2 linked regions of the Ilumatobacter coccineus YM16-304 genome follow. The protein of the gene in region 2 interacts with the protein of the main gene of each other region in a pairwise test. Links are inferred from orthologs where the notes say so. Each region holds a gene or a part of one and is shown on either strand. Other genes may lie near its edges. The genes, in order: ndk and YM304_RS24845.

Region 1 (15,313 bases), 1.7 Mb from region 2 along the record:
GAGCCGCCTCTCCGACTGACCCCGTCATCCGGTGTCAGACACCCGATGACGCATCATCCGGTGTCAGACACCCGATGACGCAGCCAACTGTGAGGCACGCCGTCGTCACACTGGACGCATGGGCCGAACGCAACGCATCGACTGGGAAGGTGCCTGGCACCACGTGATGAACCGTGGGGCCGGACGGCGGATCGTGTTCAGGGACGACGACGATCGAGCGTGCTTCGTGCGCCTCGTCTCCGAACTCGAAGAGCGGTTCGGGCTCGAAGTCCACTGCTACTGCCTGATGGGAAATCACTTTCACCTGCTGGTTCGATCTCGAGAGGGGCGTCTCTCGGAGGCGATGAAGTGGCTCGGTGCCGAGTTCACTCGGAAGGCCAACACCCGGCGCCAGGTCGACGGCGCCGTCTTCCGTGGTCGCTTCCATTCGGTGCCGGTCACGCTCGACGCACATCGCCTGTGGCTCGTGCGGTACATCCATGCGAACCCGCTCGACCTGGGCTGGGATGCGCCACTCGCGGCGTACCGATGGTCGAGCCTCGGGATTCTCGTCGGTGACCGCGCCGACGGAGAGTGGCTCAACCAGTCGTTCGTCCGCGAGCATTTCGGACACGGAGGAGCGCGCGTCGATCGTTTCGTCGAGCGAGCGCGCGACGTCGAACCCGACGCGGCAGGCCGCTGGAGCGACAGCGAGATCGAGGCGGCGGTCACCGTGGCAAGTGGGCCGTGCCCGGAGGTGCACTCGCTCGCGGAGCGACGCGCGGCCCAGACCCTCGTGGCCCGGTCATCGGGCTTGGAGTTCGACGAGATCTCGACCGTGAGCGAACTCGGCGACGGTGCGGCCCGCAGCTACGTAGCCCGGTGCGAACGCCGCCTGGAATCGTCGCCATCGCTGCAGCAGTTGATGGCTCGGGCCATGTCGGTCTTGGCCGTCGAGGTGGAGCCTGCGTCATCCGGTGTCTGACACCGGATGACGGGCGGGGCGGGTGAGGGCAGCATCTGCGCCACTTCCGTCAATCGGTGTCTGACACCGATTGACGGGGCTCGTGGGGCGGTAGCGTTCTCGGCCATGTCAGATCGCACTCTCGTCCTCCTCAAGCCCGACACCGTCGAACGCAAGCTCATCGGCGAGGTCGTCTCGCGTTTCGAGTCGAAGAACCTCGACATCGTCGCGATGGACCTGCGCACGCTCGACGCCGACACGCTCGCTCGTCACTACGAAGAGCACGTCGGCAAGGGCTTCTACGGTGAGCTCGTCGAGTTCATGAGCCGCGGCCCGGTCCTGGCGATGGTCGTCGAAGGTCCCGAAGACACCTGGCAGGTCGTCCGGAACATGATGGGCGCCACCAACCCTCGCGACGCCGCCCCCGGCACGATCCGCGGCGACCTCGGCATCCTGTTCACCGAGAACCTCGTGCACGGCAGCGACTCGCTCGAGTCGGCCACCCGCGAAATCGGGATCTTCTTCCCGAATCTGTAACATTCAACGATCATGAATTCCGGCCGCAAACGTGCGTGCCAGAATGAAGTTCTCGAATCAACAGCTCGCGAAGGAGGGCCAACAACATGGCCCGCAACAACCCACTCAGCCTGGGGCGTGACCTTGCCATCGACCTCGGCACGGCGAACACACTGATCTACGTGCGCGGCCAAGGTGTCGTGCTCGACGAGCCGTCTGTCGTCGCCATCAACGTCAACGACGGCCGCCCCGTGGCGGTCGGTATGGAAGCCAAGCGGATGATGGGTCGCACGCCGAACCACATCAAGGCGATCCGCCCGCTCAAAGACGGTGTCATCGCCGACTTCGAAGTGTGCGAGAAGATGCTGCGCTACTTCATCCAGAAGGTGCACGCGTCGAAGTGGTCGAAGCCGCGCATGGTCAGCTGCGTGCCGTCGGGCATCACCGGTGTCGAGCAGCGCGCCGTGCAAGACGCCGCCGAGTACGCCGGAGCGCGCAAGCCGGTGCACATCATCGAAGAGCCCATGGCCGCAGCCATCGGTGCCGACCTGCCGGTGCACGAACCGTCGGGCAACATGATCGTCGACATCGGCGGTGGCACCACCGAGGTCGCCGTCATCTCGCTGGGCGGCATCGTCACGGCGCAATCGGTCCGCGTGGCCGGTGACGAACTCGACGACGCGGTGCTGCAGTACGTGAAGAAGGAGTTCTCGCTGGCGATCGGTGATCGCACGGCCGAAGAGGTCAAGATCCAGATGGGGTCGGCCTGGCCGCTCGACGAAGAACTCACCGCCGACATCCGCGGCCGTGACCTCATCTCGGGTCTGCCGCGAACCATCCAGCTCACGACAGAACACGTCCGTGAAGCCCTTGCCGAGCCGATCTCTGCAATCGTTGACGCGGTGAAGACAACGCTCGACAAGACCCCGCCCGAGCTCGCTGCCGACATCATGGAAGACGGCATCATGATCGCCGGCGGCGGCGCCCTCATCGGTGGCCTCGACGAACGGCTCAGCCACGAGACCGGCATGCCGATCCGAATCGCCCACGAACCGCTCTACAGCGTCGTGATCGGCTCCGGCCGGGCGCTCGAGAACATCGACGCGATGCGCGGCCTCATGTCGATGGGCGGCGAAGACTGATCCGTCCGGATTTCCGGAGCAGTCATTCATCATGGCGATCTACACGGTCGGTCGGAGGCGAGTCATCATCGCGCTCCTGTTGTCATCGGCGCTGATCCTCACGCTCGATCTGCGGGGCAATGCGGTGCTCGACCGAGCCCGCGATGCGTTCGGGGTGGCGATGACGCCGGTCGAGACCGCAGCCGACGTCGTGACCAACCCGGTGAAGCGGGCGTGGGACTCGTACTCCAACTACGACGACCTCGAACGTGAGAACGAGATCCTGCAGCAGCGCGTCGACGAGTTGATCGGCACGCAAGCCGCGGCCGAAGCGAGCGTCGTCGACTCCCAGCAGTTGCTCGCGCTCAACGACCTGCCGTCGCTCGCCGGTATCGACACCGAGAAGGCCGAAGTGGTCGGCGCCTCGGCGAACAACATCGACCAGATCATCGAGATCAACAAGGGCAGCCTCGACAACGTCGCGATCGGCATGCCGGTGGTCAACCGCGCTGGGCTCATCGGTCGTGTCACCCGCGTCCGCCTCAACTCGTCGCAGGTCATGCTCGTGACCGACCCGCGTTTCGCGATGCCGGTCGAGATCCTCGGCGGTACCGGCAGCGTCGACGGCGACGGGTCCGACGACGAGACCTCCACCACCACGCCATCGGGATTCGACGACGACGAGATCGCCGACATCGTCGACCCAGACGTACCGACCACCACGACGGCGCTCGACGTGCTCGGCGACCGCTTCGAATTGCCGCAGGCCGACACGTCCGACCCCGACGAGACGACGTCGGTCACCTCCACGACGGTGCCCGAGGGGCTCGATCTCCCGCCGGCCATCCCGGCAGACGGCAGCCCGGTCCAGACGACGATCCCGCCCGTCGTCACCACCACCACGCTGCCGCAATTCCAGAAGGAGTTCGGAGCGATGGAGGGGCAGGGACAAGATCGCCTGCCGCAGATCAGGTTCCTGCAAGACAACCCGTCGCTCGCCATCCTGCAGGAGGGTGACCTGGTCACCACGGCAGGCGGCGCCGACAGCCTCGCCCCGCCCAACATTCCGATCGGACGGGTCGTCAACCGTGCCGACCGTCCCGGCGTGGCCGGCCCCATCCTCGAAGTCATGCTCAACGCCGACCTCGACCGACTCAACTTCGTGCAGGTCGTGTTGTACCGACCCGCCTCCGAAGTCGAGCAGTGAGCGGCACGTGCTCGCTGCGCTGTACCAGAGTTCGCTGATCCGCCTCGTCCCCGTCGGGATGATCGTGCTCGCCCTCCAGCGAACGCTGTTCGTCGACCTGCAGATCAGCGGCGTCATCGTGCAACTCGTGTTGGCGCTCGTCGCCGCAGCCGGTGCCGTCGGCGGCTCCGAAGGCGGTGCCATCGCCGGGTTCACACTCGGCATGATGTTCGATCTCGTCGAAGGAACGCCGCTCGGCTCCACGGCCATCGCGTTCACGCTCGCAGGCGTGGTGGCCGGATTGCTCGCCTTGATCGCCGCCGACCCGCAGTGGTGGCTGCTCGCGATCTTCGTGTTCTTCGGCGCCGCAGCGGGCGAAGCGCTGCTGCCCGTGGTGCGACTGTTCATCGGCCAACGCAACCCGTGGCCGGCCGACATGGCGAAGGTGGTGCCCATCGTCGCGTTCAGTTCGATGGTGATCAGTCCGATCATGGTGCCGGTCGCCCGATGGTGTCTGCGCGTCCGGGGGAGCGAGTGGACCGCCCCGACGACCCAGGATCTGATCTGAAGAGTTTCGCGGTTCTGCCATGTATGACGGTTGTGTGACAGGCAGAATGGTTCGATGGCAGTAGACAAGCGGGCCGCTCGCCTCGGTGTTCTGGCGCTCGTCGCAACGATGCTCTTCGGGCTCGTCGGTGCTCGCCTGTGGTTCTTGCAGACCGTCGAACAGGAAGGGCTGCAAGAAGAGGTCGACCAGACCAAGCGGCGCACCGTGCCGTTGCTCCCCGAGCGCGGACGCATCTTCGACGCCGATGGACGGATCCTCGCCGACAACGAGCGGGTGCTCACCGTCGGCATCGACTGGGAGGTGCTGCGCAGCGAATCGAACCGCACCGAACTCTTCAGCCGGGTGTCGGGCTGGGTCGGCGTGCCGGTCGAAGAGATGGAACGCCGGTTCCAGAGCCAGGTCTACAGCCCGTTCCTGCCGATGCCGGTCGCCGAAGACATCGACGAGCGCACCGCCGCAACGCTGCTCGAACGAGTCGAAGACCTGCCCGGCGTGCAGATCATCGAAGAGGCGCGCCGCGTCTATCCATATGCGCCGCTCGCCAGTCACGTCGTCGGCTACATGGGCAGCATCACCGCCGAGACCAAAGATGCCTACGTCGGCGACGGCTACTTCCTCAACGAACGAGTCGGCCAGTTCGGCATCGAAGCGAGCATGGAACGCGAGCTCCACGGACAGTGGGGATACGTCGTGTACGAGGTCGACAAGTCGAGTCGGATCGTGCGAGAGATCGAGCGCGTGCCGGCGATCAACGGCAACGACATCCAACTCACGATCGATCTCGACCAGCAGCAGTACGCGGAGCAGGCGCTCGAGAGTCAGCTCAAGCTGCGACGACTGGCAACGGCGCGCAATGGGCTCGACCCCGAGACGAACTTCGTCGAGCGCTTCTTCCCCGAGTACCCCGAAGAGGTGCCGTTCAAAGCGCCCGCGGGAGCGGTCGTGGTCCAGAACTGGGAGAACGGGCACATCGTCGCCTTGGCGAGCTACCCGACGTTCGACAACCGGTGGTTCGAGTCCGACCTCGGTGGGGGCAAGTTCGAGCAGTTGTTCCCGGCCGTAGACGAGTTCGGCGACCCGATCGACCCCGACGAGTCGATCCTCGTCAATCGAGCGATCCAGGGTCGCTACAACCTCGGCTCGACCTTCAAGCCGTTCACCGCGTACGCCGCGCTGAGCACCGGTTTGATGGGGGTGAACGACTACTACACCGACGAGGGCACGTATCGAATGACGTCGATCGACCAAGACCGGTGCAACTCCGGATTGGTGCGATGCGTGTTCAAGAACGCCACATGCAGCGGCACCGGCCGACCCTGTGTCTACGGCTCCGTCGACGTCGAGACCGCGCTCGCGGTGTCGAGCGATGCGTTCTTCTACCGCATCGGCGAGAACATCATGGTCGAGAACGACTTCGGCCCGGTCCTCCAGGAGCAGGTGCGACTCTTCGGGTTCGGTGAAGACACCGGCATCGCCCTACCGTTCGAATTCGACGGCACGGTGCCCGACAAGGAGCTCAAGGCGCGCTACGCGGAGCTCGGCGTGATCTCCGAGGCCGAAGGTCAGGACTACTACACCGGCGACAACGTCCAGTTGTCCATCGGACAGGGTTTGTTGTCCGCGTCGCCGCTGCACCTCGCCACCGGCTACTCGACGCTCGCGAACGGCGGCTTCGTGCTGAAGCCCGAGATCGTCAAGGCGATCTACCAGCCAGGCGTGCCCGACTCCGTCGAGCCCGGCTTCGCCGACATCGCTCAGGCACAGTTCGCGGTCGAACCGAACGTGCGGGGCGATCTGGTTCGACAGATCCCATTCCCGCAGGAGTTCAAAGACGAGATCACGACCGGCTTGCAGCGCGTGATCTACGGCCCCGGCACGACCAGCGACTACTACCACTCGACCACCGGCGAAAAACTCTTCTACTACTACCCGCGTGGCTCCGAGGCGATCCCGCTCGCCGGCAAGACCGGTACGGCCCAGGGACGCAACAACTACCCGTGGAACGACTCGTCGGCGTTCGCCGCCTACAGCACCGACGCCGAGCGGCCGTACACGGTGAGCGCCTACCTCGAGAAGGCCGGCTACGGCTCGCAGGCCGCCGGCCCCGTGGTGAAGTGCATCTTCATGCAGTTGTCGGGACTCGCCCCGGCCGATCCGGTCGTGCTGTCCGATCCGCTCGACACCAACTCGATCTTCGCGGCGCCCGAGAACGACTTGACCGATCAGTCGTGCTACGCCGGTCGGTACTCCGCCGTGAGCACCACCGAGTGACCCAGTGGCACCTCCGACGCTTCGCAGCTTTGCGATACTGACCTCGTGACCGCCTTCCTGACGCGCAGGCCCGATTCCGGGCTCGGCAACATCAAAGCGAGTCCGGCCGACCCCAGTCGCAACATCGACTGGATCCTGATGACCGTGCAGGTCGTGTTGGCCGTCGGTGGTTGCTTCATCGTGTTCTCCACGTCGCGTGGGCGCATCGTGTCCGACCCGTACGCGTTCGTCACCCGTCAGGTGGTGTTCGGCATCGTCGCCGCGGTGGTGATGGTCGGCGTGATGGCCGTCGACTACGAGTTCTGGAAGGAGCGGGCCCGCACGCTCTACATCGTCACCGTCGTCAGCCTGGTGTTCCTGTTCCTGCTCGGCGTGGCCAGCGGACAGGACCGCATCTCGTTCGACCTCGGCCCCATCAACGTGCAACCGGCCGAGCTCGCGAAGTTCACGACCTTGCTGATGCTCGCTGCGTTCCTCGCCGAAGAACGCAGCGAAGAGGTCTCCTATGCCCGCTTCCTCGGAGGGCTGATCATCGTCGGGCTGCCAGCCGTGCTGGTGATCGTGCAACCCGACCTCGGCTCGGCATCGGTCATCGTGTCGATCGCGATGGGCGTGCTGCTCGTCGCCGGGGCGAAGGTGCGCTACATCTTCGCCATCTCGTTCCTGTCGATCGCCACGGTCGCAGCGGCGTTCGTCGGGCGCCTGGTCAACTCGTATCAGGTGGCTCGCATCCAGGCGCTGATCAACCCGTCGGCCGCCGGCGCCGACGACACGTACCAGGCCGACAACGCCATGCGCGCCCTCGGCACCGGGGGCGTGTGGGGCAAGGGCTGGCTCCAGGGGCCGCTCACCAACGATGGCGACATCCCCGTGATGTGGGCCGACTTTCCGTTCGCCGCGGTCGGTGAGCAGTTCGGGCTCGTCGGCTGCGCCGTGGTGCTCGGCCTCATCGCCATCGCACTCATCCGCATCTGGCGCATCGCCCACTTGTCGCGCGACCTGCTCGGTACCTACCTGTGCGCCGGCGTGTTCGTCATGCTCCTCTGGCAGACGTTCCAGAACGTCGGGATGACGCTCAAGATCATGCCGGTCACCGGCCTGCCGCTCCCGTTCATCAGCTACGGCGGCTCCGGTCTCATCGTGTACTTCGCCATGTTCGGCATCGTCCAGAGCGTCCACATGCGGCGCATGCGCTGACTCCGTCAGCGCCCGGCGACTTCGTCGCCTCACCCCGACTGCGTCGGGGATGCGCCTTTTCGACGGCTGACGCCGCCGCTCGCCTGCGGCTCGACTGTGAGATCCGGTGTTTCGCTCGGCGACTGGCGGCGGGGCGACTTCGTCGCCGAGGCCTGGTCGTGGTGCGACACGTTCACCCCACCCTCACCCGATCAGCCGAGCAAGTTGATGACGTTGCTCCCGGAGCGATGTCATCAACTTTGGCGTGAACCTGGTTACTTCCATCCGGGATGGGCGTAACCAGGTGGAGCACGGAGGGTCCGGCCTGCGGCACAGGGGGTGACGGTAGAATCGTTCGATGACTTCGGTGTGGGCTGACCTCGAGCCGTTGCTGGCTCGGGTCCAGAAGCCGGCACGGTACATCGGGCTCGAAGACGGCATCGCCGACCCGCACCACCATCCCGCCAAGGTCTCGTGGCTGTTGGCGTACCCCGACACCTACGAGATCGGGCTTCCCAACCAGGGCCTGCAGATCCTGTACGAGATCCTCAACGAACGCTCCGACGCGGTCGCCGAGCGCACCTACGCGCCGTGGGCCGACCTCGATGCCGAACTGCGGGCCAACGATCTGCCGCTGTTCTCGGTCGACACCCATCGGTCGGCGAGCGACTTCGACATCCTCGCGTTCAACCTCTCGGCCGAACTCGTCTACACCAACGTGCTCAACATGATCGACCTGGCCGGAGCACCGGTTCGCCAGGCCGAACGTGGCGACGACGACATGTTCGTGGTGGTCGGCGGGCACTGTGCGTTCAACCCCGAACCGCTCGCCGACTTCATCGATCTCGCCGTGCTCGGCGAAGGCGAAGAGGTCATCAGCGAGATCACCGAAGTGCTGCACGGGTGGAAAGTCGATCGCGCCGCCGGTCGAGCGGTCGATCGAGCGTCGGTGTTGCGCCGACTGTCGAAGGTGCCCGGTGTCTATGTGCCGTCGCTGTACGAGGTCACGTACGCCGAACCGGTCGATGGGGAACCGATGGGGCGGATCGCCGCTGTCACGCCTCGGTTCGACGACGTGCCCGCCACGGTCGACAAGCGCACCGTCGCCGACCTGGGGGAGTGGCCCTACCCGAAGACGCCACTCACGCCGCTCACCGAGGTGGTCCACGACCGACTCAGCGTCGAGGTGTTCCGCGGGTGCACGCGTGGCTGTCGCTTCTGCCAGGCCGGGATGATCACCCGCCCGGTCCGGGAGCGCCCAGCCGAACAGGTGCGCACGATGATCGCCGACGGGCTGCAGCGCACCGGGTACAACGAGGTGAGCCTCACATCGCTGTCGACCGCCGACTTCAGCGACATCGAACCGGTGATCAAGGGCGTGCTCGCCGACCAAGAGGCGGCGCACCAATCGCATCCCGATGCCATGTCGATCGGATGCGGCACCACGATCAACCTGCCGTCGTTGCGCGTCGATGCGTTCACGGTCGGCCTGGCCGGCGAGGTCAACTCGGGCCGCCGGTCGGGGCTGACGTTCGCTCCCGAGGCCGGCACGTGGCGTCTGCGCCAGGTGATCAACAAGCTGATCCTCGAAGAAGACCTCTACGGGGCGGTCGAGTCGGCGTTCTCGCAAGGGTGGACGCGGATGAAGCTCTACTTCCTCATCGGCCTGCCGACCGAGACCGACGACGACGTGCTCGGCATCGCGGAACTGGCGAAGAACTGTGCCGAGATCGGCAAACGCCACACGCACCGGGCGTCGGTCACGGTCAGCGTCGGCGGTTTCGTCCCGAAGGCGCACACGCCGTTCCAATGGTTCGGACAGAACACCCGCGAGGAACTGCGTCGCAAGATCGGCCTGCTGCAAGACGCCACCCGCCGCAACGGTGCGGTCAACCTCAAGTGGCACGACGCCGATGCGAGCACCGCCGAGAGCGTGGCGAGCCGTGGCGACCGTCGACTGGGCCGTGTGATCGAGCGCGTGTGGCGCGAGGGCGGCACGTTCCAGGAGTGGGGTGAGCACTTCGACCTCGATCGGTGGACCGGCGCGCTCACCGCCGAGGACCTGTCGCTCGACTGGTACGCCTTTCGGCACCGCCACGAGGACGAGGTGCTGCCGTGGGCGCATCTCACCGCAGGGCTTCACCATGACTTCCTGTGGGACGACTGGCAGGACGCGCTCGCCGAGAGCGGTGTCGAAGACTGCCGTTGGACCCCGTGCTACGACTGCGGTGTGTGCACCGGGTACGGCATCGAACACGTCGTGGCCTCGCCGGTCGCTCCCGCCGGCGGCAGCCAGGGAACGGGCCAGGATCTGTCCCGCGGCCACGAAGTCCCCGTCACTCTCGGAGCCACGAGATGACGACACACCACACGAGTACAGGTGTTGCACACCACACGAGTACAGGTGCTGCGCGGTGATATCGAACGTCGGGGTGAGGCTGCGGGTTCGGTACTCGAAGCTGGGCAAGGTCCGTTTCGTGAGCCACCGCGACGGTGCACGTCTGTGGGAGCGTGCCTTGCGTAGAGTGGATCTTCCCGTGGCGTACACCGAAGGTTTCACCCCTCGTCCGAAGTTGAGCTTCGGACTCGCGTTGCCGACCGGTGCCGAATCGGTCGCCGAATACATCGACATCGATCTCGCGAAGGGCGCCGACATCGACCCGGCGGCGTCCGACTGGGGCGACTGGACCACGTCGCTCGGGGAGTCGTTGAGTGACGCGTTGCCGGTGGGTATCGACGTCGCCAGAGTCGTGGATCGTGATCCGTCCACCGGATCACTCCAAGAACAGGTCACTTCCACCACGTGGGAGATGACCGGGCCAGGGATCGACCCCGAACTGCTGGACTCGGCCACCCAGCGCTTGCTCGCCGCCGACGAACTGCTCGTCGAACGTGAGCGCAAAGGGCAACGTCGTACCGACGATGTCCGACCCCTGATCCGAGACCTCCGTCCCGATGACACGGGACACAAGCTGGTCGCCGAACTCGTCACGATCGGTCGGGCTCTCCGACCAGCGGAACTCGCCACCATGGTGTTTCCGGGGATCGACGCGGTCGGGGTGCGCGTGTTGCGCACACACCAGTGGATCGAATCCGACGGCGTTCGGCGTGAAGTGATTCCGCTCGATGCCGACCTCGCGCTCGACAGGGGTCTGAGCGCATGACCCGCCCCATCACCCGATGCGGCGGCACGAACATCAATGCCCTGACCCGGACCCTGTGTGTCCCGGCCGGGGTGGTGGGGCACGGCCGATTCGGCACGCCTCCGAGAAGGGACTTTCATCAACATGAGCAACGATCAGGGAATGGCACCAGACGCCTCAGACGGGTCCGGGCCGTCGAAGGACACGTCCGAATCGTCGAGTTCGACCAACGACTCGTCGGGTAGCGGCGACTCGCCGGCCAACGGCGACGGCGGCAGCGGCAGCGGCAGCGGTGCGCCGAAGCGCAGCGGTGGCGGACAGAGCAAGCGGGGATCACGCGGCGGACAGCATCGCCGCGGCGGCCAGGAACGCTCGCGTCCCGACGGCGACGGCCCGGTGGGTGGAGATGCCCGCAACGACGTCGAACTGCCCGAGAAGATCAGCGAGGGGCGAGCGTCGAAGGAGGCGGCCGAGAAGGCGCTGGTGAAACGCCCCCGCATCGGCGACACCATGCCGGTTCCGACGTCGCCGCCACCGTCGGCATCAGCGTCGTCGTCCAAATCGGGCGATGCCGATGGCGGGTCCGGTGAGGGCAAGAAGAAGCGCCGTCGCGGTGGTCGTGGCGGTGGCAACGGTGGTGGCCAGGGTGACGGATCGTCGCGCCAGCGCAACGACGGCCAGAAGAAACAGAAGCAGAGCGACGGCGGCGGCCAGAAGAAGAAGGGCCGCGGTCGCGGTCGTGGGCGTGGAAAGGACGCAGCGCTCGACGAGGCGCTGCTCGAGCAGCGCAAGGGTCGTGAGCGTGACGGCAAGCCGATCGGCCGGTACTTCATGTGCGTCCAGGTTCGTCCTGGCATGGCGCAGGTCGCCGTGCTCGAAGGTCGCAGCCTGATCGAGCACTACGTGAGCCGTCCGGCCGACGACGTCGCGCAGATCCACGGCAACATCTACGTGGGCAAGGTGCAGAACGTGCTGCCGGGCATGGAAGCCGCATTCGTCGACATCACGACGCCGAAGAACGCGGTGCTGTACCGCGGTGACGTGCAGTACGACCCCGAGGACATCGAGGTCAAGGGCAAGAACCCGCGCATCGAAGACATCCTCAAGAACAAGCAGTTGATCCTGTGCCAGGTCACCAAGAACCCGATCGCGCACAAGGGCGCTCGCCTCACGCAGGAGGTGTCGCTGCCGGGACGCTTCGTGGTGCTGATCCCGAACTCGAAGACGTACGGCATCTCGAAGCGCCTGCCCGACGACGTCCGCAAGCGGCTCCGCAACATCCTCGACCGGGTGAAGCCCGACCAGCACGGCCTGATCGTTCGTACGGCAGCCGAGCACGCGACCGAGGACGAGTTGGTCGCCGACATGACGATCCTGCTCAAGCAGTGGGACGAGATCGAGAAGAAGGCGGCCAAGGCGCAGCGCCCGACGCTGCTGTCGCGGGAGCCCGAGCTCGCGGTGCGCGTGATCCGTGAGGAGTTCAGCGCCGACTACCGCGGTGTGATGATCGACGACAAGCGTTTGTACGAGGAGGTGCGTGACTACGTTCAGGCGTTCAACCCCGAGCTGGCCGATCGCATCGAGTACTACGACGCCGACAAGGAGGGCTTGTCGCTGTTCGAGCGTTTCCACGTGCACGAGCAGGTGCACAAGGCGCTCGACCGCAAGGTCTGGCTGCCGTCGGGTGGGTCGCTCATCATCGAGCACACCGAGGCGCTCACGGTCATCGACGTCAACACCGGCAAGAACGTCGGCAAGTCGAACCTCGAGGAGACCGTCTTCCACAACAACATGGAGGCGGCCGAGGAGGTGGCCAAGCAGCTGCGCTTGCGTGACATCGGCGGCATCATCGTGATCGACTTCATCGACATGGAGATCAAGGAGAACCGGGCCAAGGTGGCCGGGGCGCTCCGCGACGCGCTGGCTCGTGACAAGACCCGCTCGCAGGTGTTCGATGTCGGCGAGCTCGGTCTCGTCGAGATGACCCGCAAGCGCATCGGTGAGGGCTTGCTGACCGAGTACAGCGAGATCTGCCCGGACTGCGACGGTCGGGGCGTGCGCGTCGATTTCTCGATGCTCGAATAGGCTGGTCTGATGCGGATCGAGATCACCGACGACGCTCAGAAGGTCTTGGCCAAGAAGGGCGGAACGATGTCGATCGACTTCATCCGCCCCACCGGTTGAGGCAAAGTCGCTGAGGTGTCGGTCGACACCAACGTCAAAGGCAAGAACCTCGCTCCGTACCGCAAGCTGCGTCACGAGAAGTTTCAGATCCTCATCACCCCGCAGTTGATCGGCATGGCCGAGTCGATGCGTGTGGTGACCAAGGGTGGGCTGAGCAAGAAGTTGAAGGTCGAGTTTCAAGCGGTGCCCGGCACCGACGACGGCTCCTGCAACGTCTGCTGACCGGACGGTTTGTCTCAGAGACAAACCGTCCGGGAAGAATCGGCTGTGACGGCCGCCGAACCGGTGTAACGGTGGTTCGGCGGCGCTAGCATCGTCTTTCGCTATGTACGCAGTAATCGCTTCAGGCGGCAAGCAAGAAAAGGTCGCCCAAGGAGAACAGGTCCGAGTCGAGTTGCTCGATGGTGACGAGGGAAGCGAAGTTTCGCTCACCCCTGTCATGATCGTCGACGGCGACACCGTGCTCTCCACCCCCGACGAACTCAAGGGCGCAACCGTGTCCGGCAAGATCGTTGCCCGTGTCGCTGGTCCGAAGATCAACGGCTTCACCTACAAGCGCCGGACCAACAACCGTCGCCGGTACGGGCACCGCCAGAAGTACCACATGGTCGAGATCACCTCGATCACGAGCTGAGACAGGAGATACCCCATGTCAAAGACCAAAGGTGGCGGCTCAACCCGCAACGGGCGCGACTCCAACGCACAACGCCTCGGCGTGAAGGCGTTCGACGGTGAGAAGATCACCGCCGGCTCGATCATCATCCGCCAGCGTGGAACTCGGTTCCACCCGGGCCTGAACGTCAAGATCGGGAAGGACGACACGTTGTTCTCGACGATCGACGGCAGCGTCAAGTTCGGTTCCCGCAAGGGCCGCAAGGTGGTCGACGTCAAGCCGCTGGAGAGCGCTGACGCCTGATCGGGATCACCCGCAGAACTGAAGAAGCCCCGGCCTCACGGCCGGGGCTTCTCTCGTTTTCAGATTATGTTCGGCTTGATTCCCTGGGACCGGGACCGAGGGAAACAAGTCGAATTGTTTCCCTCGGTCCAGTTCCCTGGACACATTGGATGGTGCGGCACTTGTCTCCCGCGCCCCGGTGCGCCGCAGGCACTCGAAGCGGAGCGAGCGCAGCGAGCACTCCGCTGTGCGCGAAGCTGAATTACAGTGCGGCTTCGAGGTCGTCGACGGCCTTGGAGAGCTCGCTGGGGAGCTTGTCGCCGAACTGAGCGAAGTGCTGGCGGATCTGCGGCACGGCGGCTTTCCAACCGTCGACGTCGACCGACAGCAGCGTGTCGAGGTCCTTGTCGTCGACGTCGACACCGTCGAGGTCGAGTGCACCCTTCGGCGGCAGCTTGCCGATCGGGGTGTCGATCGCTTCCGACTTGCCGTCGACGCGCTCGAACACCCACTTGAGCACTCGGCTGTTCTCGCCGAAGCCAGGCCACAGGAAGCGGCCGTCGTCGTCGCGACGGAACCAGTTGACGAAGAAGATCTTCGGCAGGTTCGACACGTCGGTGCGGTCTTTCATCGACAGCCAGTGAGCGAAGTAGTCGGCGTAGTTGTAGCCACAGAACGGCAGCATCGCCATGGGGTCGAAGCGGAGCTCGCCCTGCGTTCCCTCGGCGGCGGCGGTCTTCTCGGAGGCCATGATCGAGCCGAGGAACACGCCGTGGTCCCAGCTGTCGGCTTCGGTCACCAGCGGCACGGTCGTGCGGCGGCGGCCACCGAACAGGATCGCCGAGATCGGCACGCCGGCGGGATCTTCCCACTCGGGTGCGGCCGACGGGCACTGCGACGCCGGTGCCGTGAAGCGTGCGTTCGGGTGTGCGGCCGGGGTGTCGACCTCGGGGTTCCAGGGGTTGCCCTTCCAGTCGGTGGCGCGTGCCGGCGGCTCGTCGGTCATCTCTTCCCACCACACGTCACCGTTGTCGGTGAGTGCCGTGTTGGTGAAGATCGAGTTGCCCCACATCGTCTCCATGGCGTTGTGGTTGGTCTTGTCGCTGGTGCCCGGTGCGACGCCGAAGAAGCCTGCTTCGGGGTTGATCGCGTAGAGCCGGCCGTCGTCGCCGATCTTCATCCAGCAGATGTCGTCGCCGATCGTCTCGGCCTTCCAGCCCGGGATGGTCGGCACGAGCATCGCCAGGTTGGTCTTGCCGCAGGCCGACGGGAAGGCGCCCGCGATGTACTTCGATTCACCTTCGGGGTTG
Region 2 (15,351 bases):
CCGCGGTCGAACTCGTCGGTACGAGCCGGACGACCACGACCGATGCCGACGGACTCGCCCGCGTCGACCTCGACGGTCAGGCGATCAGCGGGCTCGTCGCCACGGCCGACGGTGCCACCGGGATGCTTCCCGCCGGATGGTTCGACGGCTGGCAGGCATCGGAGCGCGGAAGCGAGAGCCGGTGGTACGTCATCGACGACCGCGGCGTCTACCGCCCTGGTGAAACCGTCCGGGTCGCCGGGTTCGTTCGCGAGATCGACGCCGCCGACGCCCAACTCGCACTCGTCGCCGGCGATCAGACCGTGCAGTACACGGTCTTCGACCCGCAGGGCAACGAGTTGGTCGTCGACACGGCCGACGTCAACGCGCTCGGCGGTTTCAACCTGACCTTCGAGGTGCCCGAGGAATCGAACACCGGGTACGCCTACATCGACATGCGTCTCGCCGGAGCCGAGCGATACAACACCAATCACCAGTTCCAGATCCAAGACTTCCGCACCCCCGAGTTCGAGGTCACGGCGCGCACCGAGTCTCCCGCTCCGTACTACGTCGGCGAGCCCGCCACCGTGGCCGTCGACGCGGCGTACTACGCCGGTGGGCCGCTGCCGAACGCCGACGTGAACTGGACCGTCTCGACGCTCGAGACCTCGTTCACGCCGCCGAACCGTGGCGACTTCAACTTCGGCATCTGGACGCCCTGGTGGTACCGCAGCTACGACGTCTACTCCGACGGTGGCGCCTATTACGAGGACGACTACTACTTCGACGAGTGCTTCGACTGCTTCCCGACGTCGGACGATCGCATTCGTGAGTTCTCCGGAACCACGAACGGCAACGGGTCGCACTTCCTGCAGATCGACTTCGAAGCCGCCGACGCCGACGGAGCACCGGTCGACCAGCCGTCGTCGGTCACCGCGGAGGCGACCGTCTTCGACGTGAACCGCCAGGCGTTCTCGTCGCGGACGAACGTGCTCGTCCACCCGGCGTCGTACTACGTGGGACTCCGGAGCGAGCGAGCATTCGTCCGCAAGGGCGAACCGCTCGAGATCGACGTGATCGTCGCCGATGTCGATGGTGCGGCGATCGCCGGCCGCGAGGTCGAGGTCGTCGCCGGACGACTCGAGTACGGCTACGACGGCGGTCGCTACACCGAACTGCTCGTCGACGAGCAGACCTGCACGGTCACCTCCGATGCGAGCGACGAGGGCGTTCGCTGCGAGTTCGCCACCGAACTCGGCGGCCAGTACCGGATCACCGCGGTCGTCGCCGACGACGCCGGTCGCACCAACCGTGCCGTGTTCACCCAGTGGGTGTCGGGCTCCACCGCACCGCCGTCGCGCAACCTCGAACAGGGCGAGGTCACGATCGTTCCCGACGCCGAGACGTACGCACCCGGCGACACCGCCGAACTGCTCGTGCAGGCGCCGTTCGCTCCGGCGACCGGACTCGTCACCGTCACCCGAGCCGGCATCGAGTCGACCCAGGTGATCGACGCTCCCGACGGGTCAGCCGTCGTGACCGTCCCGATCGCCGACGACGACATCCCCAACCTGCAGGTGCAGGTCGACATGGTCGGTTCGGCCGAGCGGGTCGGCGACGACGGCACGCCCCTGCCCGACGCGCCGCGTCGCCCGGCGTTCGCCGTCGGCCAGATCGGCCTCCAGATCCCGCCCGTCTCACGCACGCTCGACGTCACGGCCACGCCAGCGTCAGCCGATGTGTCGCCGGGGTCGGCGACCACGATCGACGTCGCCGTGGTCGACGCCGGCGGTGCGCCCGTGGCAGGTGCCGGTGTGGTCGTGATCGCCGTCGACGAGGCCGTGCTGTCGCTCAGCGACTACACGCTCCGCGACCCGATCTCGACGTTCTACCAAGGCGTGGGCACGCAACTGTCTCCTGAACTCGTGCGACGCAGCATCATCCTCGCCAATCCCGACCTGCTCGATGCCGGCATCGACCAGGGAGTCGTCGACGAGAGTGAGGACGGCGCGATGGCCGAGGCGCCTGCCGACGAGGAGGCGATGGAGGAGTCGGCCGGTGCTCCGGCCGCAGCCGACACGGTCGGCCGGGCCGCCACCGATGGCGCCGCGGCAGCGACGCCGATCGACGTCCGCTCGAACTTCGACGCACTCGCCGTGTTCGCCCCCGACGAAACGACCGGTCCAGACGGCACGATCACCGTCGACGTCGAACTTCCCGACAACGTCACCCGCTACCGCATCATGGCGGTGGCCGTCGACGGCGTCGACGAGTTCGGGTCGGGGGAGTCGTCGCTCACCGCCCGGCTGCCCATCACGGTGCGCCCGTCGGCACCGCGCTTCTTGAACTTCGGTGACCGGTTCGAGTTGCCGGTCGTGGTGCAGAACCAGACCGACGAAGCGGTCGAGGTCGACATCGCCCTCGAAGTCGCCAACCTCGACCTCGACGACGCAACGGCGTCGTCGACCGACGGCGATGCCGCGACCGGCAAGCGGGTCACGATCTCGGCCAACGACCGAGTCGAGGTCCGATTCCCCACCTCGGCAGTCGAGGTCGGCACCGCTCGGTTCCGGGTGGCCACGGTCAGCGGCGACTTCGCCGACGCCGCCGAGATCGACCTGCCGGTCTACACCCCGGCCACGGCCGAAGCGTTCGCCACCTACGGCGTGCTCGACGGCGACGACGCGATCGCCCAACCGCTTCTCGCTCCCGACGGCGTGTTCCCGCAGTTCGGTGGGCTCGAGATCACCACGTCGTCGACCGCCCTGCAGGCGCTCACCGACGCCGTGCTCTACCTCTACGACTACGACTACGAGTCGGCCGACGGCTACGCCGCTCGACTGATGGGCGTCGCCGCACTCCGCGACGTACTCGATGCGTTCGACGCCGACGGTCTTCCCGACGTCGACACGCTCAACGCCTCGGTCGGTCGTGACATCGAACGGCTGCAAGCGCTCCAGAACGGCGACGGCGGCTTCCCGTACTGGCAACGCAACCGTGAGTCGGTGCCGTGGGTGTCGATCATGTCGGCACACGCGCTCGTGCTCGCTCGCGACAACGGCTACACGGTCGACGAGAACGTGCTGTCGTTCGCACTGCAACACCTCGCCGACATCGAGAGCTACATCCCCGCCGTCTACGGCCAGGAGACGCGTGACTCGATCAGCGCCTACGCCCTCTACGTACGCGACCTCGCCGGGCAGCGCGACAGCGCCAAGGCGATCGACCTGTATCGCCGCTCGGGTGGCGTCGACGGCACGCTGCAGGTCGACGGCCTCGCCCGGCTCTGGCCGGTGCTCGACGACACCGGAGCACGCGACGAGATCGAGCGCGAGATCGCGAACCGTGCGGTCGAGACTCCTGCCGCAGCGACCTTCGCCACGAGTTACGGCGAAGACGCGTATCTGATCGCGCACTCCGACCGCCGAACCGATGGCATCGTGCTCGGCGCGCTCGTCTCCGAGACACCCGACAACGACCTGATCCCTAAGGTGGTCACCGGTCTGCTCGGCAACCAGAACCGCGGGCGTTGGCGCAACGTCTACGAGAACGTGTTCATCCTCCTCTCGCTCAACGAGTACTTCGGCACGTTCGAATCGGTCGACCCCGACTTCATCGCCCGTGCCTGGCTCGGCGACACGTACGCCGCCGAGACCGAGTTCCGTGGACGCTCGACCGACTCGTTCCTCACCGAGGTGCCGATGGCCGAGCTGGTCGACGCCGGCGACACCGACCTGGTGATCGACAAGGACGGCGCCGGGCGCCTCTACTACCGACTCGGGCTGCGCTACGCCCCCGACGACCTCGATCTCGACCCCCGTGACGAAGGATTCGTCGTCGAGCGGGTCTACGAGGCCATCGACGATCCGAGCGATGTCGTTCGCAACGACGACGGATCGTGGACGGTGAAGGCCGGCGCCTCGGTTCGAGTGCGGCTCACGATGGTCGCCGACGCCCGCCGCACGCACGTGGCGTTGATCGACGGGATGCCCGCCGGGTTCGAAGCGGTCAACCCGGCGTTCGCCACGTCGGTCACCGTGCCGCTGAGCGACCCGTCGGCACGCAGCGGCTACTGGTGGTGGCAGTGGTACGAGCACCAGAACCTGCGTGACGACCGCGCCGAGGCGTTCACGTCGTACCTCCCGGCCGGCACGTTCGAGTACACGTACGTGGCACGGGCGACGACGCCAGGCGACTTCGTCGTGCCGCCGACCCGAGCCGAAGAGATCTACGCGCCGGAGGTGTTCGGCCGGTCGGCATCCGATCGCGTCGTCATCGTCGACTGAACCGGCGCGATCAGGCGGCGACGCGGCGAGCGATGAAGCGCCAGCCGTTGAGGAAGGTGCCGAGAAACACCGACGCGACGATCACGAACGAGAGCGCCGTGCCCTCGTCGAAGAAGAAGCGGCGACACAACATGCCGACCGCCACGGTCGTGACCCAGATGATCAGTCCGGCGCGCCACGCGATCGGTTGTTTCCACACCTGCGCCGCGAGCCACGCCACGACGAGACCGATCACGAACGGTGCGGCCGTGTCGACGAGTCCGGCCACACCGGGGTTCTCGTCGTGGTTGCGTCGACCGATCGCGACGAACACCACGACGACGAACACGTCGACGCCGACAGCGGTCTCGACGCGTCGCAGCAGTTGACTCATCCGAGTCGGCTCAGCCCTCGGCCGCGAATCCGCCGAGGGTGCCCTTGAAGAACAGCAGCGGCAGCGGGGGCTCGCCGTCGTGGTCGGCGTCGGCATCGAGCGCGCCGACGCGACCGAGTACGAAGTGGTGGTCGCCCATGTCGTAGACCTCTTCGACGGTGCAGTCGATCCAGCACACCGCGCGTTCGAGGATCGGCGAACCCGACGGCGACGGACGCCACTCGACGCCCTCGAAACGGGTGTCGTCGGTGCCCGACTTGGCGAACTTCCAGCAGAGGTCGGCCTGCTCGGAGCCGAGCACGTTGACACAGAAGCCGCCCGACGCCGACATCAGGTCCCAGGTGGTCGAGCCGATCTGTGGGAGGAATCCGACCAGCGGCGGGTCGAGCGACACCGACGTGAACGACCCGATCGTGAACCCGACGGGTCCGTCGGGGCCCATGCCCGTGACGATCGTGACGCCGGTGGGGAAGTGACCCATCACCGTGCGGAAGTGGCCGGAATCGAATGCGTGGTCGTCGCTCATCGACACGGACTGTATTCGCTCCGATCCCGCGCGCCGATATCCCCGTCGGCGATACCGTCGCGTTCGTGGACGCCGGGGGAGACGACGCAGCGACTGCAGCGGCCAAGCGGAGCCTGCGCCGCGAGGCGCGAGAGCGCCGCAAAGCACTGACCGATCGCCACGAGCGCTCGGCGCGGTTGACCCGCACGCTGATCGCCCATCCCGCGGTGATCGATGCGGATCGGGTCATGGCCTACTCGGCCATGGGGAGTGAGGTCGACACGGCGATGTTCGTCGCGTGGTGCATCGAACACGGCAAGGCGGTGCTGATGCCCGAAGACGGCGTCGACCCGTCGTGGCCCGACGTGGTGATCGTGCCCGGTCTCGCGTTCACGCTCGATGGTCACCGCTGCGGGCAGGGAGGGGGGTGGTACGACCGGTTCCTTCCTGGGATCCGCGCCGACTGCGTCACGATCGGAGTCGGTTTCCGCGTTCAACTCGTCGACGAGTTGCCGATCGGCCCGTTCGACCAGTCGCTCGACATCGTGCTCACCGACTGAGGCATCCACTCGGCCCGCAACCGGCTTGCGCGATCCGATGGTGATGCGACAGGGTGCGGCATGGGCAACTTGGGGTTCACGCTCGACGAACTCGACCGGGCCGCTCGGATCGTGGGCCAGCACGTGCCGCCGACTCCGCACTATGACTGGCCGCTCCTGAGCGAGCACGCCGGGTCGCGAGTCACTGTCAAACACGAGAACCACACGCCGGTCGGCGCCTTCAAGGTGCGCGGCGGCCTGGTGTATTTCGATCGCCTCGTGCGCGAACGCCCCGAGGTGGCTGGTGTGGTGAGTGCGACTCGCGGGAACCACGGTCAGAGTCTCGCGTTCGCCGGACGCCTCGCCGAGCGATCCGTCACCATCTTCGTCCCACGGGGCAACAGCGTCGAGAAGAACGCGGCGATGCGCGCACTCGGCGCCACCGTCATCGAACACGGTGACGACTTCCAGGTCGCTCGCGAAGCATCCATCGAGCACGCCGCAGCGCACGGTCTCGAAGCGGTGCCCCCGTTTCACCGCGACCTCGTCCTCGGCGTGGCGACGTACGCACGCGAACTGTTCGACGCGGTGACGGGCGATCCGATCGACACCATCTACGTCCCGATCGGCATGGGAAGCGGCATCAACGCGATCATCGAAGTCCGCGACCTGCTCGGTCTCGACACCGCCGTCGTCGGCGTCGTGTCGGAGAACGCGCCGGCGTCGAAGTTGTCGTTCGAAGCAGGGGAGGTCCGGACCACCGAGACCGCCGCGACGTTCGTCGACGGTGTGGCGACCCGTTCCCCCGACGCCGACTCGATCGCCGGCATCGTTTCGGGAGCCGCTCGCGTGATCGCCGTGTCCGACGACGCAGTCGCCGACGCGATGCGCACGATCTTCCGCACGACGCACAACGTCGCGGAGTCGGCCGGCGCCATTGCGCTCGCCGGTCTCCTGTCGGAATCACCCGCACAGCGAGGGAACCACAGCGCGTTCGTGCTCTGCGGCGGCAACGTCGACACCGACCAGTTCGCCGAGGTGCTCTCGGGTGGCACTCCGGTCGTTTGACGCGGTCGGGAGGCTGTGACAGTCACCGGCACGGCGTCGTCGCTAAATACGGTGCTCCGGGTCCGTCGGTTTGCCACACTGTCGACATGAACCCTCGTCACCGCCTTGCCGCACTCGCCTCCGTCGCCGTTCTGGCGCTCGCCGCCTGCGGGGGAAGCGAAGACAGCGCCAGCGACGAGGGCGCCGGGGAAGTGCTCGACGAGGCCACGACCACCGTCGAGACCACCACCACGACCACGGCCCCACTGACCGGGGGCGGCGGTTCGGCCGACACGGCCGAACCGGAGACCACCGAGCCGGACGCGTCCGAGCCGGAGACCACCGAGGCGGAAGAGCCGCCGACCACCGTCCCGACACCGGAGACCACCGAGGCGCCCGCACCCGACACGACCGTCCCGGCAGAGCCCGACGAGGCGTGCCTCGAAGGTGCCTGGGTGATCACCACCGAGCAGTTGAACTCGTACTACTCAGCGCTGGCGGCCAACAGCGGTGGCGGCCTCACGCTCGGAGCCGACGGCGTCGTCAACGTCACGTTCCTCGATGGCGAGTACCAGTACACGGCCGATTTCGGCATCACTGTCGACGTGAGCGGAACCGGCGGAACCGGTGATGCCGTCGGCACGGTCAACGGAAGCTACGAGATCGTCGACGACAACGTCATCGCCGCCACGACGCTGTCGAGCGATCTGACCATCACGGTGCAAGTGGCCGGTCAGACGATCGACGGCAGCGACATGGGCAACGGACTCATCAACTCGGCACCGATCAACAACGCCGAGTTCTTCTGCGGTTCCGGCGGTGAGGGGCCGACCGTGATGTTCCAGTCGGGGCCGTCGACCGACCAGCGCCACCCGGTCGTCCTGCAAGCGGCCTGAGTCGACGACCCGAACGGTTCGCCACACCGGCGAGTCGGTCAGGTCGACCGTCGAAACCGCTCGAGCAGTTCATCGACCGCAGGGTCCGACACGGCGCCGCTCCGCCGTGCGAGGACCAGTTGGCGGTCGAGTAGGTGGGCGCCACCCGGCGCAGCGTCGCCGTCGCTCACCCGCCCCTGGCTCTCGGGCAACACCGTCCATCCCATGCCCAGCAGGACCATCTCGCGCAACACGTCCGGCTGGTGCGACTCGGCCGCCACCACCACGCTCGCTCCGAGCGAGCGCAGGTGATCCTCGACCAGACGCCGAGTATGCGATCCGTCCGGGAACAGGACCCACGGCCCCCACTCCTCCGGAGGGCCGAGTCGTTGCCCCGGTGGGGCGAAGACGTGGAGTCCTTCGGTCAGCAATGGCTCAGTCACGATGCCTGGTCGTGGCTCCGGTGGCTCCACACACGCGACGGCGTCGAGGTCGCCGTCGATCAACTGGTCGAGTAGGCGTCGCGACGGTGCGACGGTCAAGGTGAGCGTCACGTCGTGGCGGTCGGTTCGGAATCGACGGAGCGAATCACGAAGGTGGGCGACCGCCGCCACGTCGATCAGCCCCAAGCGCACCGAACCCGACTGGGCCGTGCGGAGACGGTCCGACCAGCGCGCGAGGTCGGTCGTGAGCGCCACCACCTGACGGGCGTGGTCGAGCACGGGGATCGCCGCCGACCGCAACAGTCGCCGCCGGCCGGACGCCTCGAAGAGTTTGACGCCGACTCTCCGTTCGAGTTCTGCCAGGCCCTGCGACAACGCGGACGGGCTGACGCCGACGTCGGCGGCCGCAGCGGCCCACGTCGGTGAATCGGCGACCGCCACCAGGTACTCCAGTTGGCGGATCGAGAGGTCGGGGAGGTTGCCTCGCACCCCACGCAGAATAGTTCAGACATACTTCACTGACTCGACTCTCTGTCAACGGTTGCTTAGCATGGCGGCCATGACAGTTCGACAGATCGCGCCCGCCACCGGAAAGCTCGGCGTGTTGACGCCCGGCATGGGAGCCGTGGCCTCCACGTTCATCGCCGGCGTCATCGCCGCCCGCGAAGGCATCTCCGCACCGATCGGTTCCGTGTCGCAGATGGCGCACATCCGCCTCGGCACCAAGGAAGAGAACCGCAACCCGCTGATCAAGGAATTCGTGCCGCTCGCCGACCTCGGCGACATCGTCTTCGGCGGCTGGGACCCGATCTCGCCCAACGCCATGGAAGCGGCCAAGACCGCCGGTGTGCTCGAAGGCAAAGACCTCGACTCGATCTCCGCGGAGATGGAAGGCATCGTGCCGATGGAGGCCGTGTTCGACCAGCGTTGGGTGAGCCGTCTCGAGGGCGTGCGCGTGAAGGACATCCCCAACAAGTGGGATCAGGCCGAAGCACTCATCGCCGACATGGCGCGCTTCAAGGAAGAGAACGGCTGCGACCGTCTCGTCATCGTGTGGTGTGGCTCGACCGAGGCCTACCAGGAGCCGTCGGCGGTCCACGACACGGTGGCGTCGTTCGAGCAGGGCCTGCGCGACAACGACGACAACATCTCGCCGTCGCAGATCTACTGCTACGCCGCACTGCAGAGCGACGTGCCGTACGCCAACGGTGCGCCGAACCTCACGACCGACCTGCCCTGCATGATCGAACTGTCGAAGACCAACGGCGTCCCGATCGCCGGCAAGGACTTCAAGACCGGCCAGACCCTGATGAAGACCCTCCTCGCCCCGGGCTTCAAGGCTCGCATGCTCGGTGTGCGCGGCTGGTTCTCGACCAACATCCTCGGCAACCGCGACGGCGAAGTGCTCGACGATCCCGAGAACTTCAAGTCGAAGGAAGTCTCCAAGCTCGGCGTGCTCGACGGCATCCTGCAGCCCGAGGTCTACCCCGACCTGTACGGCAACATCGACCACGTCGTGCGCATCAACTACTACCCGCCCCGTGGCGACAACAAGGAGGGCTGGGACAACATCGACATCTTCGGTTGGCTCGGCTACCCGATGCAGATCAAGGTCGACTTCCTCTGCCGTGACTCGATCCTCGCAGCGCCGATCGTGCTCGACCTCGCGCTCTTCATGGACCTCGCACATCGTGCCGGTGAGAGCGGCGTGCAGGAATGGCTGAGCTTCTACCTGAAGGCCCCGCAGGCCGCGGGCGACGTGCCGGCCGAGGCCGACCTGTTCATCCAGCAGACCAAGCTGAAGAACACGCTGCGCGAATGGATGGGCGAGCAGCCCGTCACGCACTCCGAAGCCGGCTGATCCCCCGGCTCCTCGGAGCCACCGATCTCGAACGAAGTGGGACGTCCGCACCGGGCGTCCCACTTCGCCATTTTCGCCACCCGAGGATGATTTCTGCCCAGGCCAAATGTCGTCGCGTGAGGGTGATTTCTGCCCAGGCTCGATGTCGTCGCGTGGGGGTGATTTCTGCCCAGGCAAATTGTCGTCGCGTGGGGGTGATTTCTGCCCAGGCCAAATGTCGTCGCGTGGGGGTGATTTCTGCCCAGGCTCAGAATCGTCGCGTGGGGATGATTTTTGCCCAGGCAAATTGTCGTCGCGTGGGGGTGATTTCTGCCCAGGCTCGATGTCGTCGCGTGGCTCGAGGGTCAGCGCACGGGGAGGCTGTCGAAGATCCGCTGGCGGAGGATCTGGAAGCGGGGGTCTCTGGCGAGTCGTCGTCGAGCAAGGTGTGCCTTGTTGCGCACGGTGCCCTCGTCGATGGCGAGCGCGGCGGCGATCTCCGCAGTCGTGCCGGCTCGGAGCTCCACCGCCAGGAGAATCGTGACGAGCCGGGTCGGAAGCCGTGTGGTGGGGGCTGCGTCGACGACCGACTCGACGGCGAGCCTGATCTCGTCGAGGGATGTGGTCGTCTGCGGCGGCAAGAACGCGAACGGCAGCCGGTCACCACGCTGGGGTCGAAGAACGCGCTTGCGATGTCGGACCGGGTCGAGGAGTCGTTCGAGTGGGTCGGTGCAGAGCATCGCCGGTGCTCGGCGCTCGCCGGTGTACACCGCGAAGCTTGAGTACGGATACTCGACCAGCTTCGACGTCCCCGTGATCTCCAGCGGATTGCGATGGATGTATCTCACGGTCTGCAAGAGCTGCGCATCGCTCTCGATCGGTGTCGCCCAGAAGCGTGGCTCCCAGAGCGGACCTACTCGGTCGGTGATGGCGTTGAAGTGTCGAGCGTAGAGCCCGAGCGTCTCGCCGATCGCGGCTGACACGTCGCCGTCGCGATTGCGAACGAGCGCATGAACGTGGTTGGTCATCCAGGCGTACGCCAGCAACTCGACCTGGTGTTTGCGAAACGCATCGTCGAGCCGTCGTTCGAAGATGGCTCGATCACTCGGGCGTTCGAACACGTCCTGACGGTCGACCCCACGGCTGACGACGTGGAGCATGGGAGTGGCATGTAGTTCCTTGTGTTTTCTCGGCATGACCGACAGAGGGTCGTGAGCAGCGGAAAAGGGAAAACGGTGAGGGTGATTTCTGCCCAGGCTCGATGTCGTCGCGTGGGGGTGAGTTTTGGCCAGGCTCGATGTGGTCGCGTGGGGGTGATTTTTGGACTGGCTCGATGTGGTCGTGAGTGGTGCGGAACTAGCGTGCGGGGCATGACGGCGACGTTGATGGACGGAAACTCACTGCGCGACGAGATCATCGCGGGGCTGGCGACGCAGATCGAGCAGATGGGGTCACCAGCCATCTGCCTGGCGACGGTGCTCGTCGGCGACGACGGTCCGTCGCAGCGCTACGTCAAGTCCAAGCACAAGAAGGCGGGGGAGGCCGGCATGGTGTCGCGCCACCACGGCCTCGATGCCGACGCCACGCAAGAGGAGGTCGAGGCCGTCGTCCGAGAGTTGGCGGACGATCCGTCGGTGCACGGCATCTTGGTGCAGCTTCCGCTTCCCGACGGTCTCGATCCCGAACCCGTGCTCGACCTCATCCCGGCCGAGAAGGACGTCGACGGCCTCACCGAACGTTCGATGGGGCGCCTGGTTCGCAATCGTCCTGGGCTCGTGAGCTGTACACCGCTCGGCGTCCTCCGACTTCTGGAAAAATATTCTGTGCCCACGAGCGGAGCACGCGCAGTGGTCGTCGGACGCTCGACCCTCGTCGGACTGCCACTGTCACTTCTCCTGAACCGAAAAGGTGTGGATGCGACCGTCACGATGGCGCACTCTCGCACCGCCGACATGGCGGCCGTCGTCCGCGAGGCCGACATCGTCGTGGGTGCCGCGGGTCAGGCCCGCATGATCACCGCCGACATGGTCAAGCCGGGGGCCGCCGTGATCGACGTCGGTGTGTCGCGGACCGAAGCGGGAATCGTCGGAGACGTCGATTTCGATGCCGTTGCCGAAGTCGCCGGCTGGATCACGCCCATGCCGGGCGGCACCGGGCCGATGACGATCGCGTGTCTGCTCGAGAACACACTGACAGCAGCACGACTCCAAGGACTGTGAGCCCGCCACCAGCGCCTGTCCGCTGGTGACGGCGACATTCACCAGACAGTCACCGTCGAGAGCGCTGAAGCCACCCTCGTGTCACGGCCCGATCGAGCCTGCCACGCTGGCCACAGACCGTGGCTGAAGACCACCTCATACTGGCATCCTCCTGCCAAAACGGACACGTTCCGAGGTCGATGACCACCGAGCGAAGTGGACATGCAGCATGTCACTTCTTATGCTCCCCGCTGGCGGAAATCGAAAACGAGCGGAGGATCGCATCGTGAACACGCGTATCGGGGGCGGAATCGCCCGACTCGCATGTGTGGGCCTGATCGGCGGATCGGCATTCACACTGAGCAACACATCAGCATCCGGGAGCGACTGGGTCGAACCAGCGCGCCAACCGGTGTCGTTCGTCGCGGGGTCGGTCGAAGACCCCGATGCGCCGCCGACCTCCGACGCGCCGCCGACCACCGATGCTCCGCCCACCACCGACCCGGGCCCCACGACGACGTCGCCGGAGACGACCACGAGCGTCCCGGCTTCGACGACCACGGTCCCGAGCCCGACGACGACGGTCCCTGGTTCGACGACGACGGTGCCCGGTTCGGCGACGACGGTGCCCGGATCGACCACGACGGTGCCGAATCCGACGACGACGCTTCCTGGCCCGACGACCACGACGGTGCCGAACCCGACGACCACGACGGCCCCGGGCTCGACCACGACGACGCTCCCTGGTTCGACGACGACCACGACGGTTCCGGGTCCGACGACCACGGTCCCCGGTTCGACGACGACCACCACGACCTCGACCAGCAGCACCACCACGACCGTCGTGCCGACGACATCGAGCATCGGCGACCGGGTCTGGCTCGATCGCAATGCGGACGGGGTGCAGGACCCCGGCGAGCCCGGACTCAACCGCGTCGACCTGGTCGTCGTCCACCTCGGCCCGAACGGGGCGCCGGGAGGCGGCGACGACGTGTCGTACGACGCCACCACGTCCGGCGACGGCGACTGGACCGTCGCAGGGCTCCCCGCCGGAAAGTACGTCGTCACGGTCACCGGCGGACTTCCCGCGGGCGTGGAGGCCACGTACGACGCCGACAGCGCCATCGGTTCGGCCGACCAGACGTCGATGGTCGTCATCGACGGCGACGAGGTGAACCAAGACTTCGGCTACACCCATCGCGCCGCGATCGGCGACACCGTGTTCTCCGACAACAACCTCAACGGCGTCCAGGACGCTCGCGAGTACGGCGCCTACGGCATCGAGATCCGAGTCACCGACCTCGGGGCCGACGGAGCGCGCGGTGGCGGCGACGACTCCATCGTGGGGACCTACACCACGAACAGCCTCGGCGAGTACCTCGCACCGGGACTCCTCGACGGCACGTACGCAGTCGACATCGTCGGCGGACTGCCCGACGGGGTCGAGTTCACCGTCGACCCGCAGGGCACGACCGATCCCGATGGGCTCAGCATCACCACGATCACCGGCGGTCGTGACGACCTGACCCAGGACTTCGGTTACACGCCGACCGTCGTCGGCAACAACACCATCGGCGACACGGTGTTCCACGACGCCAACCGCAACGGCATCGACGACGGGCCCGACACCGACCCGCGACTCGCAGGCGTCGGTGTTCGCATCACGTTTCTCGGAGAGGACCGGGAAGTCGGCGGCGGCGACGACGTGGTCATCGGGACCTTCCTCACCGACGACACGGGCCGCTATCAGGCGACCGGGCTCCCCGACGGGCGTTACCTCGTCGAGGTCGTGAGCGGGCTTCCCGCCGGCTTCGAGCCGACGGTCGACCCGCAGGGCACCGTGGACCCAGACGGCCGCAGCACGGTGACCCTGGCCAACGAGAGCACCAACCGCGACCAGGACTTCGGTTTCGCGGGCACCATCGCCGGCTCGAGCTCGATCGGTGACAGCGTCTATCTCGACGCAGACCTCGACGGGGTGCAGGACGATCCGAGCGACGAACCCGGAATCCCGAGCGTTCGCGTCACGCTGGTCGCCGCCGGACCGGATGGTGACTTCGGAACGCCCGACGACGTGATCGACGAACGGTTCACCGACGAGCAGGGCAACTACCTGTTCGACGGCCTGTCGGCCGGCGAGTACCGAGTGATCGTCGACGAGTCGACCGTGCCGGCAGCGCTGCGCAACACCGACGACGAAGACGGCGACAACGACGGCGCGAGCCCGGTGACCCTCGGCGACGACGACGCGCACCTCACGGCCGACTTCGGCTACGGAGAGGACCCGGTCGTGCTGCTTGGTTCGATCGGTGATCGCATCTACCTCGACACGAACGGCGACGGCGTGCAGGGCGATCCGACCGACGAACCCGGACTCGCCGGCGTCGTGGTCCGCCTCACGAGCGGCGGCAGCGACGGGCAGCTCGGCACCGCCGACGACGTCGCGGCCGAGCAGGAGACCGGCCTCGACGGCAGCTACCTCTTCGACGAGCTTCCGGCCAACGAGTACCGCATCGATGTCATCGGTGGCGTCGTCAACCGGCTCGTCAACACCGACGACCCCGATGGTGGCGGCGACTCCAGCAGTGTCGTGACCCTCGGTGAGGGCGATGATCGGACCGATCAGGACTTCGGCTACGACCCCGGCGATCCGGCGGATGCCTTCCTCGGTGATCGGGTCTGGTTCGACACCAACCGCAATGGCGTCCAGGAGTCCGGCGAACCCGGGCTCAACGGCGTCACGGTCACGCTGACGCTGCCCGACGGCACCACCCGCGCCACCACCACGTCGGGGAACGGCGACTACCTCTTCACCGATCTCGAGCCCGGCGAGTACACGGTGACCGTCGGTGACGGCCTGCCCAGAGGCGTCGTGCCGACCTACGACGCCGACGACCGCATCGCAGGGCCCGACGGCGCTTCGACCACCGACCTCGCCACCTCCGACCTCGACCAGGACTTCGGATACGTCGGCACCGGATCGATCGGCGACACCGTCTTCTACGACCTCGACGTCGACGGCGTGCAAGACGACGGAGAGCCCGGTGTTCCAGGCGTCCCCGTCACCGTGATCGGCGCCGGTTTCGACGGCGAATTCGGCACCTCCGACGACATCACCGTCACCGCGACGACCGACGACACCGGCAACTACACCGTCGGCGGTCTCCCGGCCGGTGACTACGTGGTGGCGATCGACGACGGCTCGCTGCCCGACGGCACCGAGATCGTCACCGACCCCGACGGCGATGCCGACGGCACTGCCTCGG

The links.
Region 1: the proteins of YM304_RS24845 (region 2) and ndk interact in binary tests that used the Escherichia coli proteins (3 or more experiments, as listed by UniProt). The link is inferred for Ilumatobacter coccineus YM16-304 from one-to-one orthologs.

The regions. Positions count from the first base shown.
Region 1 is NC_020520.1:2,039,098-2,054,410, forward strand. The notes cover bases 1-2,774. They hold ndk (nucleoside-diphosphate kinase), read left to right. Parts: upstream 1-1,069; coding sequence 1,070-1,480; downstream 1,481-2,774. Other genes in these bases: YM304_RS09180 (bifunctional folylpolyglutamate synthase/dihydrofolate synthase), read left to right, coding at 1-19; YM304_RS22315 (transposase), read left to right, coding at 119-964; YM304_RS09195 (rod shape-determining protein), read left to right, coding at 1,567-2,601; mreC (rod shape-determining protein MreC), read left to right, coding at 2,633-2,774. Outside these bases: more of mreC, read left to right, coding at 2,775-3,787; YM304_RS09205 (rod shape-determining protein MreD), read left to right, coding at 3,795-4,334; YM304_RS09210 (penicillin-binding transpeptidase domain-containing protein), read left to right, coding at 4,389-6,605; YM304_RS09215 (FtsW/RodA/SpoVE family cell cycle protein), read left to right, coding at 6,651-7,802; YM304_RS09220 (TIGR03960 family B12-binding radical SAM protein), read left to right, coding at 8,140-10,140; YM304_RS22325 (TIGR03936 family radical SAM-associated protein), read left to right, coding at 10,214-10,945; YM304_RS09230 (Rne/Rng family ribonuclease), read left to right, coding at 11,087-13,009; YM304_RS09235 (hypothetical protein), read left to right, coding at 13,124-13,330; rplU (50S ribosomal protein L21), read left to right, coding at 13,434-13,742; rpmA (50S ribosomal protein L27), read left to right, coding at 13,758-14,024; YM304_RS09250 (phosphoenolpyruvate carboxykinase (GTP)), read right to left, coding at 14,266-15,313. UniProt on the Escherichia coli protein: Major role in the synthesis of nucleoside triphosphates other than ATP. The ATP gamma phosphate is transferred to the NDP beta phosphate via a ping-pong mechanism, using a phosphorylated active-site intermediate.
Region 2 is NC_020520.1:3,737,767-3,753,117, reverse strand. The notes cover bases 4,155-6,966. They hold YM304_RS24845 (5-formyltetrahydrofolate cyclo-ligase), read left to right. Parts: upstream 4,155-5,229; coding sequence 5,230-5,703; downstream 5,704-6,966. Other genes in these bases: YM304_RS16835 (hypothetical protein), read left to right, coding at 6,837-6,966; YM304_RS16840 (threonine dehydratase), read left to right, coding at 5,764-6,750; YM304_RS16850 (flavin reductase family protein), read right to left, coding at 4,649-5,164; YM304_RS16855 (DUF3054 domain-containing protein), read right to left, coding at 4,276-4,638; YM304_RS16860 (Ig-like domain-containing alpha-2-macroglobulin family protein), read left to right, coding at 4,155-4,265. Also shown: more of YM304_RS16860, read left to right, coding at 1-4,154; more of YM304_RS16835, read left to right, coding at 6,967-7,625; YM304_RS16830 (LysR family transcriptional regulator), read right to left, coding at 7,664-8,536; YM304_RS16825 (inositol-3-phosphate synthase), read left to right, coding at 8,598-9,908; YM304_RS22915 (transposase), read right to left, coding at 10,253-11,047; YM304_RS16815 (bifunctional 5,10-methylenetetrahydrofolate dehydrogenase/5,10-methenyltetrahydrofolate cyclohydrolase), read left to right, coding at 11,258-12,106; YM304_RS25100 (hypothetical protein), read right to left, coding at 12,242-12,949; YM304_RS16810 (SdrD B-like domain-containing protein), read left to right, coding at 12,930-15,351. UniProt on the Escherichia coli protein: Involved in the removal of 5-formyltetrahydrofolate.